DNA from 3 places in the Halopseudomonas sp. T1L2 genome. Region 2 is predicted to be linked to each of the others. Evidence: predicted binding sites of a transcription regulator. Region 2 holds the regulator's gene; each other region holds the start of a gene.

Region 1 (4,169 bases), 1.5 Mb from region 2:
CGGCCAGTTCGGCTCTGGCCTGCTCGATCCGTGGCGTGATGTCGGCCTCGTCCAGCGCCACTACCAGCTCGCCGGCCTTGATATGACTGCCATCGCTGGCGGGAAGCGCGGCGATGCGGCCTGCCAGCGGTGCGACCACGGTAAAGCGACGTGGTGATTCCAGCTGGCCGTACAGGGTCAGTCGGGGCTGGAAGGCGTCAGGTGCAATGGCTTCGGTCGCAACCCGCCAGGCGCGCTCCTGGGTGCCCAGCGGCTCGGGTTGATCACGGGTGACGCGCAGCAGGATGAAAATGATGATTCCGACGACAACAATCAACAGCGGTGTGAGACGTTTACGCATTCCTTCTCTCTTGTTCTTTCCTGCGGGCGTAAGGGTCTCTCTGTATAGCGTGTGACGGCGATGGTCGCAATAGCGCTGAGTGTCGCGGCAGTGTCCTTGCGGACACTGCGCAGATCAGTGACTGCTGCCGATCTCCCGCTCGAGGCGGTCGAGCTGCTGGGCGACCTGGACACTGGCCTGTTCCATGTCCAGGAGCAGCCGGTGCAGCCTGTCATTGTCACCCTTGAGAGCGGCGTCGCGCGCCTGCAGACCGCATTCATGTACCTGGCGATGCACGTTTTCCAGCTGACGATATGCCGGCAGGTGGCTGTACAGGTCAGCTCCCTGGCCACGGTAATACCATTGCCCCAGGCGGCATTCGTGGTGATCGGTGAGTGATTGGCTCAGGTTGCCGGCGGCGATGCGCTGGTATAGATCCATCTTCCAGACCACATGATCGAGCTTTACGGTCGACAGAAAGCTGCGCGTGGCAGAGCTGTTGATCACCTGCTTCATCCGGTCGGCATGGTCGATGACCTGATGGGTTACCTGATCAATCTGCTGGGCAGAGGCGGCGATTTCCAGGCTGCTCTGCATGGATTCCTCAGCCATGCCGGACAGGGTCTGGCTCTTTTCCATTACCTGGGTTACCAGAACCTCAATGTTTTCGCTGGCGTGCTGGGCCTTCTCGGCGAGACTGCGTACCTCATCGGCTACCACGGCAAAGCCGCGACCCACTTCGCCGGCTCGTGCTGCCTCAATGGCCGCATTCAGGGCCAGCAGGCTGGTCTGTTTGGATATGTCCTGGATGACGGCAATGAAGGCACGAATGCGGCCGGCGGTTTCGTCAAGGCTGCTGGCAGACTCGGCATTGCGTTCGGCATGGTTGCCCACCGTGTCGGAGCGTGCCTGCAGGCTGCGCACCGCCTGCTGGGTCTGGGCGAAGATCTCGCTCAGCGCGGTCAGGGTCTGTTGCTCATCCATCAGACGGCTCGCTGCGCCGGCCACCGATTCGCGCACATCCTGGACCAGATGATCCCCCATTTCCCGGCAACCGAGCAGCTTCTGGGACAGGGTCTGCTCGCTCTCGGCAATGCCGATACGCGCATCGAACTGCCGTTGTCGTTCGTCCAGTTGTGCCGTCAGGGTGCCGAGTTGCTCCTGCAGTTGCCGGTTCAGTTCTTGGGATTGTTGCAGCTCTGCGCGTAATTGACGGCTTTTGAACACGTTTTGCTCCTGGATGGGCAGGGAGGGGTATAGGGACGATACTGTTATCGGGCCGACTCGGACCTGCTATCGGCTGGGTAACATGAAACTTTAATGATGCGTTGATTCGGCTGGCAGATTATTGATTTGCGGCAGGATTTGCCTTGTCGCTCAGCGTTGGCAGCGGCTATGGTCCGACATATCCGCAGTCGATCAAGCTTCACCGGAGCACGGCACAGCGACTAGGGTTGGGAAAACAAAAAGCGCCCCGCGCCAAAGCCGCCCGGGCAGACAATGGAGAGCATGCTGTGGACACCGAATTGCGCTGGTTGAAGTCGTATCCGTCGGACGTGAATTGGGAGCTTGCCTATACCCCGGAGGCCATTCCGGCGTTGCTGGACGCGGCCGTCACCGAGTTCCCCGATAATCCGGCAATCGACTTCCTTGGCCACAAGCTTACCTACAGCGAACTCGACGCGCTGGTCTCCCGCGCGGCCTGTGGTCTGCAGAAACTGGGTGTTGGCCCCGGCGTCCATGTGGGGCTGTATCTGCCCAACTGCCCGCATTACTTCATCGGTTTTCTGGGTGTGCTGCGCGCCGGCGGGACGGTGGTGAACTATTCACCGCTGGATGCTGAACGCACCCTCGAGCACAAGATCGAGGACAGTCAGACCGACATCATGCTGACGCTGGATCTGGAGGCCTTTTACCCGCGTATGGCGAGCCTGATGACGCGCACTCGGCTGCGTCAGCTGGTCGTGGGCAGTCTGGTCGAGTTCTGTGGTGAGGTCAGCGACGAGCAGCGCCATCTGCTTGGCAAACCGGCGATGGTGGCCTGGGGCGATCAGTGCTGCAGTTTTGCCGAGCTGCTGGACAATGCCGGCGATTATCGGGAGCACCTGCTGGCCGATCCGGCCAACACGCTGGCTGTGCTGCAATATACCGGCGGCACCACCGGCGTCCCCAAGGGGGCGATGCTGACCCACGGCAATATCACAGCCTCCTGTGCCCAGCTGCGCGAGGTGTTGCGTTCGGCGATCGTGCCCGGGCAGGAGCGGGTGCTGGCAGTGCTGCCGCCGTTCCACATCTACGCGTTGATGGTGAATATGATCTTTGGCCTGCGTGCTGCCGCCGAGATCTACCTGCACCCGCGTTTTGACGTGCTGACGGTACTGCGCGAGATCAGTCAGAGCCGCATTACCACCTTCCCGGGCGTGCCGACCATGTTCATCGGTCTGCTCAGCCATCCGGAGACCGACAAGCACGACTTGTCGTCGCTGAAAATGTCCAACTCCGGTGGCGCGCCGTTGCCGGTCGAGGTTCAGCAGCAGTACTTCTCCCGTTCCGGTTGCGCCTTGCGTGAGGGCTGGGGGATGACCGAAACCACCACCAGCGGCACCTTTACCCCGCGCGACGCCCAGCCGCGCCCCGGGTCATGCGGTGTGCCGGTGCCGGGCACGCAGATTCGCATCCTGCCGCTCGACGGCGGCGAAACCGAGCTGCCGATCGGCGAGCGTGGCGAGGTCTGCATCAAGGGGCCGAATATTACCGCAGGCTACTGGAAGCGCCCGGACGCGACGGCAGAGGCAATGACTGCAGACGGCTTCCTGCGTACCGGTGATGTGGGCTACATGGACGAGGATGGTTACGTCTACATCGTCGATCGTACCAAGGACATGATCCTGTGCAGCGGCTACAACGTCTATCCGCGGGTGATCGAAGAGGCCATCTACGAGTACCCGGGCGTTGAGGAGGTATCGGTCATCGGGGTTGATGACCCCTATCGCGGGCAGGCGCCGAAAGCCTTTATCAAGCTGCGTGCCGGCGTCGAGCCCTTCGACTTCGAAACCCTGCAGGCGTTTCTCGCTTCGCGTCTTGGCAAGCATGAACGTCTGAGCGCGATGGAAATTCGCGCGGAGCTGCCGAAGACGCCGGTGGGCAAATTGTCGAAGAAGGAGCTCTACGAAGAGGAGCGCCAGCGGCAGGCCGCCCCGGCGACGGCCTGATCGCGATGCCCTGACTCAGGCGGAGAGCCGCTGGGTCAGGGTGCTCAACTCCCCGGACAACTCATGCAGGGACTGGCTGGCGCGAGCGGTGTTGTCGACTTCGCTCTGGTTGGCTGCGGCAATATCGGTGATCTCGGTGATGTTGCGGGTAATGTCCTCGGCAACGCTGGTCTGTTCGTCGGCTGCGGTTGATATCTGTCGGTTCATGTCGCGGATCGACTCGATCGCGACGGTGATCTGGGTCAGGCGCTCACCCGCCAGGTTGACCTGTTGCATGCTCGACTCGCTGCGGGTCTGACCGATGGCGATGGCCTTGACCGCGGCGTCGGCCCCGGACTGCACATCATTGATGATCTGCTGAATTTCAGCGGTTGATTCTGCGGTGCGCTTGGCCAGCGTGCGGACTTCGTCGGCGACGACAGCAAAGCCGCGTCCGGCCTCACCGGCGCGTGCCGCTTCGATGGCCGCGTTCAGGGCGAGCAGGTTGGTCTGCTCGGCGATCCCCTGAATCACATCCAGTACCTTGCCGATGCGATTGCTGTCTCCTTCCAGGCGCCGGATAACCTCGGTGGTCTGGGTGATCTGTGCGAGCATGTCCTGCATCGCCTGGATCGTGTGCTGCATGACCCGGCCGCTTT
Region 2 (4,169 bases):
CGGCCTACCATACTTACAAGGCGTGCGGTCTGTCGGGCTGCATTCTGACGAAAGTGGACGAGGCCGCAACGCTCGGTGAATCGCTGGGGCTGGCGATGGAGCAGGGTTTGCCGGTAGCCTATCTGGCAGATGGCCAGCGCATTCCCGACGATATCAGCCGCGCCGTCGGGCATCAGCTGGTGAGTCGTGCAGTTAGTATGGCAGGTAATGATGCGCCGGCAGATCAGACCATGGCCGACGTATTTGCCGGTATGATGAACAGCCAGCGGGCCAGTTAAGCAATTTCACAGGATTAAGGTAATCAGCGCAGATGGGCAGCAAACATCCGGTTCAGGTAATCGCGGTCACCGGGGGCAAGGGTGGCATCGGCAAGACCAACGTGTCGGTGAATCTCAGCCTTGCTCTGGCGGAGATGGGACGGCGCGTTGTGCTGCTCGACGCTGACCTTGGTCTCGCCAACGTTGACGTGCTGCTGGGGCTCAAGCCAAAGGCAACGCTGGCCGACGTGCTGGAGGGCAAGTGCGATCTGCGCGACGTTCTGGTCACCGGCCCCGGCGGTGTTCGTATTGTGCCGGCCGCCTCGGGTGCCGCCAACATGGTGAGCCTCAACCATCAGCAGCATGCCGGCCTGATTCAGGCGTTCAGCGAGATCGGTGACAATATCGACGTGCTGATCGTCGATACGGCGGCCGGCATTGGTGATTCGGTAGTCAGCTTTGTGCGGGCGGCGCAGGAGGTGCTCGTCGTGGTATGTGACGAGCCAACGTCGATTACCGATGCCTACGCCCTGATCAAGCTGCTCAACCGTGATTACGGGATGACCCGATTCCGCGTGCTGGCGAATATGGTCGGCACGCCGCAGGAGGGCCGCATGGTGTTTGCTAAGCTCGCCAAGGTGACGGATCGATTTCTTGACGTTGCACTTCAGTATGTCGGAGCCGTTCCGTTTGATGAGGCGGTGCGCAAGTCAGTGCAAAAGCAGCGCGCGGTGTTTGAAGCCTTTCCGCGCAGCAAGGCCTCGCTGGCAATTCGCGCCATTGCACAAAAAGTTGATGCCTGGCCGCTGCCGGCCAACCCGCGAGGACACCTGGAGTTCTTCGTCGAACGTCTGGTGCAACCGACAGGGTCTGGCCTATGACAGCACAGGCTGGCGGATTGAGCATGTATACACGAGCACAGAGTTCTCGCGGTGAGCAGGATCGACTCGTCGAGCAGTATGCGCCGCTGGTAAAGCGAATTGCCTACCACCTGCTGGGGCGGCTGCCGTCCAGTGTGCAGGTGGAGGATCTAATGCAAGCCGGTATGATCGGGCTGCTGGAAGCCTCCCGCAAATTCGACTTCGGCAAGGGCGCCAGTTTCGAAACCTATGCCGGCATCCGCATTCGCGGTGCGATGCTGGACGAGGTGCGCAAGGGCGACTGGGCGCCACGCTCGGTACACCGCAATACGCGGATGGTCAGTGATGCGATGCGCGCGGTCGAGGCGCGGCTCGGGCGTGACGCCAAGGATCACGAAGTTGCCGCCGAGCTGGAGATGAGCCTGGAAGAGTACTATACGATTCTCAGTGATACCGCCGGCAGCAAGTTGTTCAGCTTTGATGATCTGCTTGAGTCGGGTGCGCCGGCAGATGTGCAGGGCGGCGAGGAACCGGCGTCCGGGCTGCAGGATGAGCGTTTCAGAGCGGCTTTGATCGAGGCAATCGACACGTTGCCCGAGCGCGAGCGACTGCTGCTGTCGCTTTATTATGATGAGGAGCTTAACCTCAAGGAGATCGGCGCCGTGCTGGGTGTCAGTGAATCCAGGGTCAGTCAGTTGCACAGTCAATGTGCTGCTAGGTTGCGCTCGAAGCTGATGAGCTGGCGAAATGATTGATTTTGTCGTCAACATCCGGACAATGCTCGGATTGCTCGACAGGTAGTGGCTTCGGGCCGGACGTCCAGGTGGCGTTTTCGAGGGTGCATCCGATCAGCCTGCTGGCTTCCAGCTGATTGATCAGAGCTTCTTTTATGGCTTGATTGGTTATTTGCGATGGGTTTTTGGGGTGCAGGCCTGCACATTCCCTGGTTTGTACGGAGGTCGACTTGGACAAGAATATGAAAATTCTCATCGTTGATGATTTTTCGACGATGAGGCGCATCATCAAGAACCTGTTGCGCGACCTTGGGTTTACCAACACAGCCGAAGCCGATGACGGCAACACCGCGTTGCCGATGCTGCAGAGCGGCAGTTTCGATTTTCTGGTGACTGACTGGAACATGCCCGGCATGAGCGGCATTGACCTGTTACGCGCTGTGCGGGCCGACGAGCGGCTCAAGCACCTGCCGGTGCTGATGGTAACGGCCGAGGCCAAGCGAGATCAGATCATTGAAGCCGCGCAGGCGGGCGTCAATGGCTATGTGGTCAAGCCGTTTACGGCTCAGGCCTTGAAAGAAAAGATCGAAAAAATCTTTGAGCGAGTTCAGGCTAAATAATAATCAACCGGGGTACAGGTTATGGCTTTGAGTAAGGATCCCGGCCAGGCGACCGCTCAGGAATTCGAGCATTCGCTGAAGGACAATGCGCACCAGCTGGTTGGTCACCTTGAGAGCGGCAACTTCGGTGAAGCGTTGCTGGTCATTCATGCCATCAATCAGGCACGCGACCGTGGTCTTTATCACGAAGTGGGGCAGCTCACCCGCGCGTTGCACAATGCCATCGTCAATTTTCAGATCGACACGACCCACGCGCTGGGTGGTGACAACGATACTTCCAAGATATCCGATGCCTCTGACCGGCTGGACTATGTGGTTCAGCTGACCGACAAGGCGGCCAACCGGACCATGGATCTGGTCGAGGCCAGCGTCCCCAAGGTCGCTGATCTGGGGCAGCAGGCGAACGCCCTCAAGGCAGACTGGCAGCGGCTGCAGCGCCGGGAGATGGCGGCGGACGAGTTTCGCGACCTCTACCGCCGGGTAGGCGAGTTCCTTGAGCAGACCGAATCGACCAGCAAGGATCTGTCCACCAATCTGAACGATATTCTGCTGGCTCAGGACTATCAGGATCTGACCGGCCAGGTGATCAAGCGTGTGACTACGCTTGTGCATGATGTCGAAGAGAGCCTGGTCAACCTGGTCCGAATGGCGGGACAGGTCGACCGCATTACCGGCATCAATCATGGTGAATCTCCCGGGGACGGAAAAAAATCCTCCTCCAGGGGTGAAGGTCCGCAAATTCATGCCGATAAAAGGGAAGACGTTGTTTCCGGTCAGGATGAGGTTGATGACCTCCTTTCCAGCCTGGGATTCTGATGTCAGCTGTAACTGCCGCACGCTGAGCGCGCGGCCGGTCTGACTGCTCAAGGTCGCTGCCTGGCAGCAACGTTGAGTGACTGCGCAGCGCCGAGATGGAAATTCAAGGCGGCATTGCGTGGCCTTCCGATAACACGCCCGAGGGGAGTGGGTGCATGAGTTTCGATGCGGATGAAGAGATTCTCCAGGACTTTCTGGTCGAGGCCGGCGAGATTCTCGAGCAGTTGTCCGAACAGTTGGTCGAGCTGGAAAACCGGCCCGACGACATGGATCTGCTTAACGCTATCTTCCGCGGCTTTCACACCGTAAAGGGCGGGGCCGGCTTTCTCCAGCTGGATGCCCTTGTTGCCTGCTGCCATATCGCCGAGAACGTATTCGATATTCTGCGCAAGGGCGAACGTACCGTCACGCCCGAGTTGATGGACGTCGTTCTTCAGGCTCTGGACACGGTCAATGGCATGTTTGCCCAGGTGCGAGAGAGCGAGGAGCCGACTCCTGCTGCGCCTGCTCTGCTGGATGCGTTGGCCGCCCTGGCTCAGCCCGCATCGGCGGATGAGGCAACAAGCGAGCCGCCTGCTGCAGAAGCGCCTGAGCCGGAGCCCGAGGCTGGTCCGGCTGACGCTGCGGCACCTGCCGCTGCCGAGGGTGACATCACCGACGATGAATTCGAGCAGTTGCTTGACGCCCTGCATGGTGATGGCAGTGCGGCTGCCGCAGCCTCTGTTGCTGCTGCCCAGACAGCGTCCACCGCTGGCGCCGATGAGATCTCCGATGATGAATTTGAGGCCCTGCTGGATGAACTGCATGGCCCGGGCAAGGCGCCGGCAGCTGCGACAGGCAAGCCGGCAGCCGCTGAATCGTCCAAGCCGGCGTCTGACGGTG
Region 3 (4,169 bases), 110 kb from region 2:
GTTTTTCCCCACCGGTATTTCCGACTCTCAGCGTAACCGTCCGGCGGACAAGGCTGATACCGTTGCCCTCAGTGAAACGGCACTCAAGCGTGCCGAGATGACCAAGGCTGCGGTTGCCAAAGGCAGGATTCAGGCGTCTGACGTAGCTGAAATGACCGTCAAGGCGGTGGAGGCCAACCAGTTCTATGTCTTCCCGCACCGCAAGATCAAGCAACTGATTGCCCTGCGCGCTCAGGCGGCTGACAACGAGCAGACGGTATTCGACTCGCTGAATCCGTAAAGCTCTGATGCATCAGGTCCAGGTCATGCGGCAGGCCTGGACATGGTGCACCGGCGGACGCGACATGTCGCGTCCCTACGCTGGCGGGAGCTCGGCGTCATACAACAGCGTCAGGGCAGGCGGTTTCCGGGAAGGTCGAGCGCCCGCTCGACCAGCAGGCAGGAATGCAGCGCTATGGCCGAGTTGGAACTCGGCCGTCCCGGAGTTCAGCCAGCCAGCGCCAGTTTCTGTCTGTCGGCGCCGGCCGTATCGCCCAGCACAAATCCTGCTACCGCCGCGCGCGTGTCCTGCAGCGCCGTCTTGTGCTCCATCTCCAGAAAGTGCCCGGTATGCGCAATGCTGACAAAACGCGCATCGCTCGCCAACTCGCCGAAACAGCGTGCGTCTTCTGCGCTGGTGTACTTGTCCCAGGCGCCGTTCACAAACAGCAGCGGTATATCGATGTTGCGCACACAGCTCATGTATTGCCCGGCATCCAGCTCCAGCACCTGTCGCACGTGAAACAGCATCTGGCTGTACTCGTGTTCCTCCAGGCTGCTGACGTGGCGGAAGTTGCAGCGCTTATATAAAGAGGGCAAGTGTTCACCGATGGTGTCGTTGATCAACATGGCGACCGATTGCCGGTCACAGGCGGCCAGATGCGTCTTGCCGCGGCTCAGGTAGTCCTGCATGTGGGGGTTCAGGACTGGTGAGAACGAGGTAATCACCGCACGCTGAATGCGCGATGGCCGCTGCGCCAGCGCGAGCATGGTCGCCACGCCTCCCCACGAGAACGACAGCACCTGATCGGCGCGAAAGTGCTCGATCAAGTCCAGCAGAATCAGCGCTTCGTCTTCCTTGCCGATCAGCGGCATGGACGGATTGTGTGCGCGCGAGTGACCGCTGTACGGCTGATCGAACAACACCACGTTGCACAGCGGCTGCAGATAGCGCAGCGTCTGGCCGAAGGCGGCGCTGGTCGCCAGCGAGCCGTTGACCAGAATGATTGTCGTGTCGCTGGCCGGGTTGGGGTAAAACCAGGTGTGCACCTGCAAATCACGGTGCACGCGAACAACAGCTTTCTCAGCGTACATGGGCACCTCGATATCAGTGGGCTTGCCGACGCAGGGCGACGACCGCAGTGCTCACAGCTAACCCCAGTCAGATGACAGGGGCGTTGCATCGCCCCTGCCTTTTGTCTGTCTTCATCTATATGTCATGGAGAGCACTAGTCACCGCGGCGCGGCAAATGCCTCACGGACACGACCTGTCGTGTCCCTTGTATGTTGACTGTGGTCCCTGTGACCATGGTCCCCGACTGATCATCGGCTTACCTCCCATCCGCAGGATGAGATAGGTCGCGCGCGTACTCGCATTCACTCCGCGCATAACCACTGCACGGACACGACCTGTGATGTCCTTCCGCATGACCAGATGTAACCGCCGCCGCAGTGCGCACCGCGTCCTCGCAAACACTCCATCCGTAGGGACGCATGTCGCGTCCGCCAGGGCATGCGCAGACCGACGAACGGCCATGGATTGGCTGAAATACGGCTAAAGATCGGCGTGGTATGAACGATATAGGTAACAGCTTTGATGCAGTTGTGGCGCTGGGTTTTTGACAGCTGCCAGCAGGAATACGCCGAGGTGCCCTAAGTCATTGATGGCAAATCAGAAAAAAAGATTGCAAAAAAGGCTAAAGGTCGCTCGCAAAGCGCCGATACAGTAATCGAATGCGAACTCAATGGGTGCCTGGGCAAAGCCGGCCCGCGAGTCGTAAGCTCAGGCAAACATCACTAGGTCGAGGTACTCATCATGGCTCTTACAGTAAACAGCAACATCGCTTCCCTGAATGCTCAGCGTAACCTGAATGGCTCGTCCAACGCGCTGTCCACTTCCCTGGAGCGTCTGTCCTCCGGCTCGCGCATCAACAGCGCCAAAGACGATGCAGCCGGCCTGCAAATCTCCAATCGTCTGACCAGCCAGATCAATGGCTTGAACGTAGCGGTCAAAAACGCCAACGACGGTATTTCCATTGCACAGACTGCTGAAGGTGCTCTGCAGGAGTCCACTAATATTCTGCAGCGCATGCGTGACCTCGCACTGCAGTCTGCTAACGGCTCAAACTCAGCTCAAGAGCGCGACGCGCTGAATCAGGAAGTAAATCAGCTTAAAGAAGAATTAACGCGGATCGCTGATACAACCGCTTTTGGTGGGCGCAAGATTCTTGACGGTAGCTTTGGTTCGGCAGCATTTCAGGTCGGTTCGCAAGCAAACGAGACCATTAGCGTCACTTTGACCGATGCGTCAACTGAAACTCTTGGCTCCTTCCGTTCTCGCGATGATGGCAGCGTTGCAGGTACGGTTGTTGTGGCGGCAGACTTGGCAACCGCGAAAGCGGCGACCGCCTACAATGCTGGTGTTGTGACCGTCAATGGCGCAGTTGGGACCGGGACCTTTGATGTTGCGGCCAACGACTCTGCAAGCGATCTGGCAGGCAAAGTGAATCAGATCTCAAGCCAGACCGGGGTGACCGCGTCGGCAAAAAATGCGATCTCTTTTGGTACTGACTTGGGTTTGGCGGCCGACGCGGCGGTGAGCTTCGATATCGGCACGGCCGGCGGTAGTAAGACTACCATTCAGATCGCTGGATCGGGTGATGCGACCACGGATCTGGAGGCACTCCGCGATGCGATCAATGCAGACTCAGGAGCTAACGGCCTGTCAGCTTCGATTAATAGCGATAAAGAGTTGGTTGTAAGCGCCAAGAATGGCGACAATATCCAGATTGAGAATTTTGACGATGACGCCGACGGGGACGCGGCTAACGAGACGCTAGCTATTAAAGTCCAGCTTTCGGATGGCACTTTCAGCTCGGCGGAGACTCTGAATGATACAGACTTTGCGATGCAGGCTGTAGGTACGCTGACTTTTGATTCGACGGGCTCTTTTAGCCTTACCGACGATGGCAGCGCCGATGTTGGTGAAATTACGGGTGCCAATATTGGCAGTCGGGTCAGTGTTGAATCGCTGAATATTTTGACAGCAGATGCAGCCCAGGACGCAATTTCGGTCATTGACGGCGCTATCGCTACAATTGATAGTCAGCGTGCGCAGCTGGGTGCGGTCCAGAACCGCTTCGACTCTACTATCAGTAATCTGCAGAATATCGCAGAAAATGCTTCTGCCGCTCGTAGCCGTATTCAGGACACCGACTACGCCGCCGAGTCTGCCAATCTGGCCAAAAACCAGATCATGCAGCAAGCCGGTACTGCCATGCTGGCCCAGGCTAACCAACTGCCGCAAGCTGTCCTCAGCCTGCTGGGCTAAGGGTAGACAGGGCTATACTGCGGAGAGAGGTTAACCCTCTCTCCGCTTTTTCCGTTGTGAGGTAGTCACCATGGATATGGGTTCTATCAAACCTTTTGACGTAGTGCGCCCAGCCAACCCGGCAGCGGGAGACGCGGGAGTAGCCAAGCCGCAGCAGGCCACAGGGCTGCAAGCGGTGGCTACGCAAATTCAGGAGGCCGTGACTCAGCCCGCCGAGATTGAACGCGGTAAGCTGGAAACGGCCGTGTCGGATATTCAGGATTTTGTTCAGACGGTACGCCGTGACATCAATTTTGCGTTGGATGATTACAGCGGCCGTATGGTTATCAATGTAACCGAGGCGAGTAGCGGTGATGTGATTCGCCAGATTCCCTCGGAAGAAGCGCTGCGACTGGCAGAAAACCTGTCTGAGATTCGCAGTGTACTGTTTGAAGCAGAGGCCTGACCCTCTGCTGCCGGTTTTGCTGGCATGCAACTTGCCTGACTAGACCGGAATACTCCTTTCGGCAGGCGAACCGTCAATAAACGGTCGCGAGGTAAGCATCATGGCTATTACAGGTATTGGTTCGGGCATGGATAT

Evidence for each region. The regulator FliA, encoded in region 2, starts transcription of late flagellar genes. The targets are predictions, from matches to a motif close to CTAAAGTTTNNNNNNNNNNNGCCGNTAA.
Region 1: a site for FliA is predicted at 1,613-1,640, ahead of ACZ5WQ_RS15275 (methyl-accepting chemotaxis protein). Genes of this name have one in related genera too.
Region 3: a site for FliA is predicted at 1,956-1,983, ahead of ACZ5WQ_RS08500 (flagellin). Genes of this name have one in related genera too.

What each region holds. Positions count from the first base shown of each region.
Region 1 is NZ_AP040865.1:3,219,802-3,223,970, forward strand. Features, by position in the region: gene ACZ5WQ_RS15270 (efflux RND transporter periplasmic adaptor subunit) at 1-340, opposite strand, end outside; gene ACZ5WQ_RS15275 (methyl-accepting chemotaxis protein) at 455-1,546, opposite strand; gene ACZ5WQ_RS15280 (long-chain-fatty-acid--CoA ligase) at 1,834-3,531, shown strand; gene ACZ5WQ_RS15285 (methyl-accepting chemotaxis protein) at 3,547-4,169, opposite strand, start outside.
Region 2 is NZ_AP040865.1:1,716,485-1,720,653, reverse strand. Features, by position in the region: gene flhF (flagellar biosynthesis protein FlhF) at 1-278, shown strand, start outside; gene fleN (flagellar synthesis regulator FleN) at 311-1,138, shown strand; gene ACZ5WQ_RS07965 (RNA polymerase sigma factor FliA) at 1,135-1,872, shown strand; gene ACZ5WQ_RS07960 (chemotaxis response regulator CheY) at 2,094-2,471, shown strand; gene ACZ5WQ_RS07955 (protein phosphatase CheZ) at 2,493-3,287, shown strand; gene ACZ5WQ_RS07950 (chemotaxis protein CheA) at 3,443-4,169, shown strand, end outside.
Region 3 is NZ_AP040865.1:1,825,223-1,829,391, reverse strand. Features, by position in the region: gene ACZ5WQ_RS08510 (SDR family NAD(P)-dependent oxidoreductase) at 1-280, shown strand, start outside; gene ACZ5WQ_RS08505 (alpha/beta fold hydrolase) at 487-1,353, opposite strand; gene ACZ5WQ_RS08500 (flagellin) at 2,075-3,589, shown strand; gene ACZ5WQ_RS08495 (flagellar protein FlaG) at 3,660-4,034, shown strand; gene fliD (flagellar filament capping protein FliD) at 4,135-4,169, shown strand, end outside.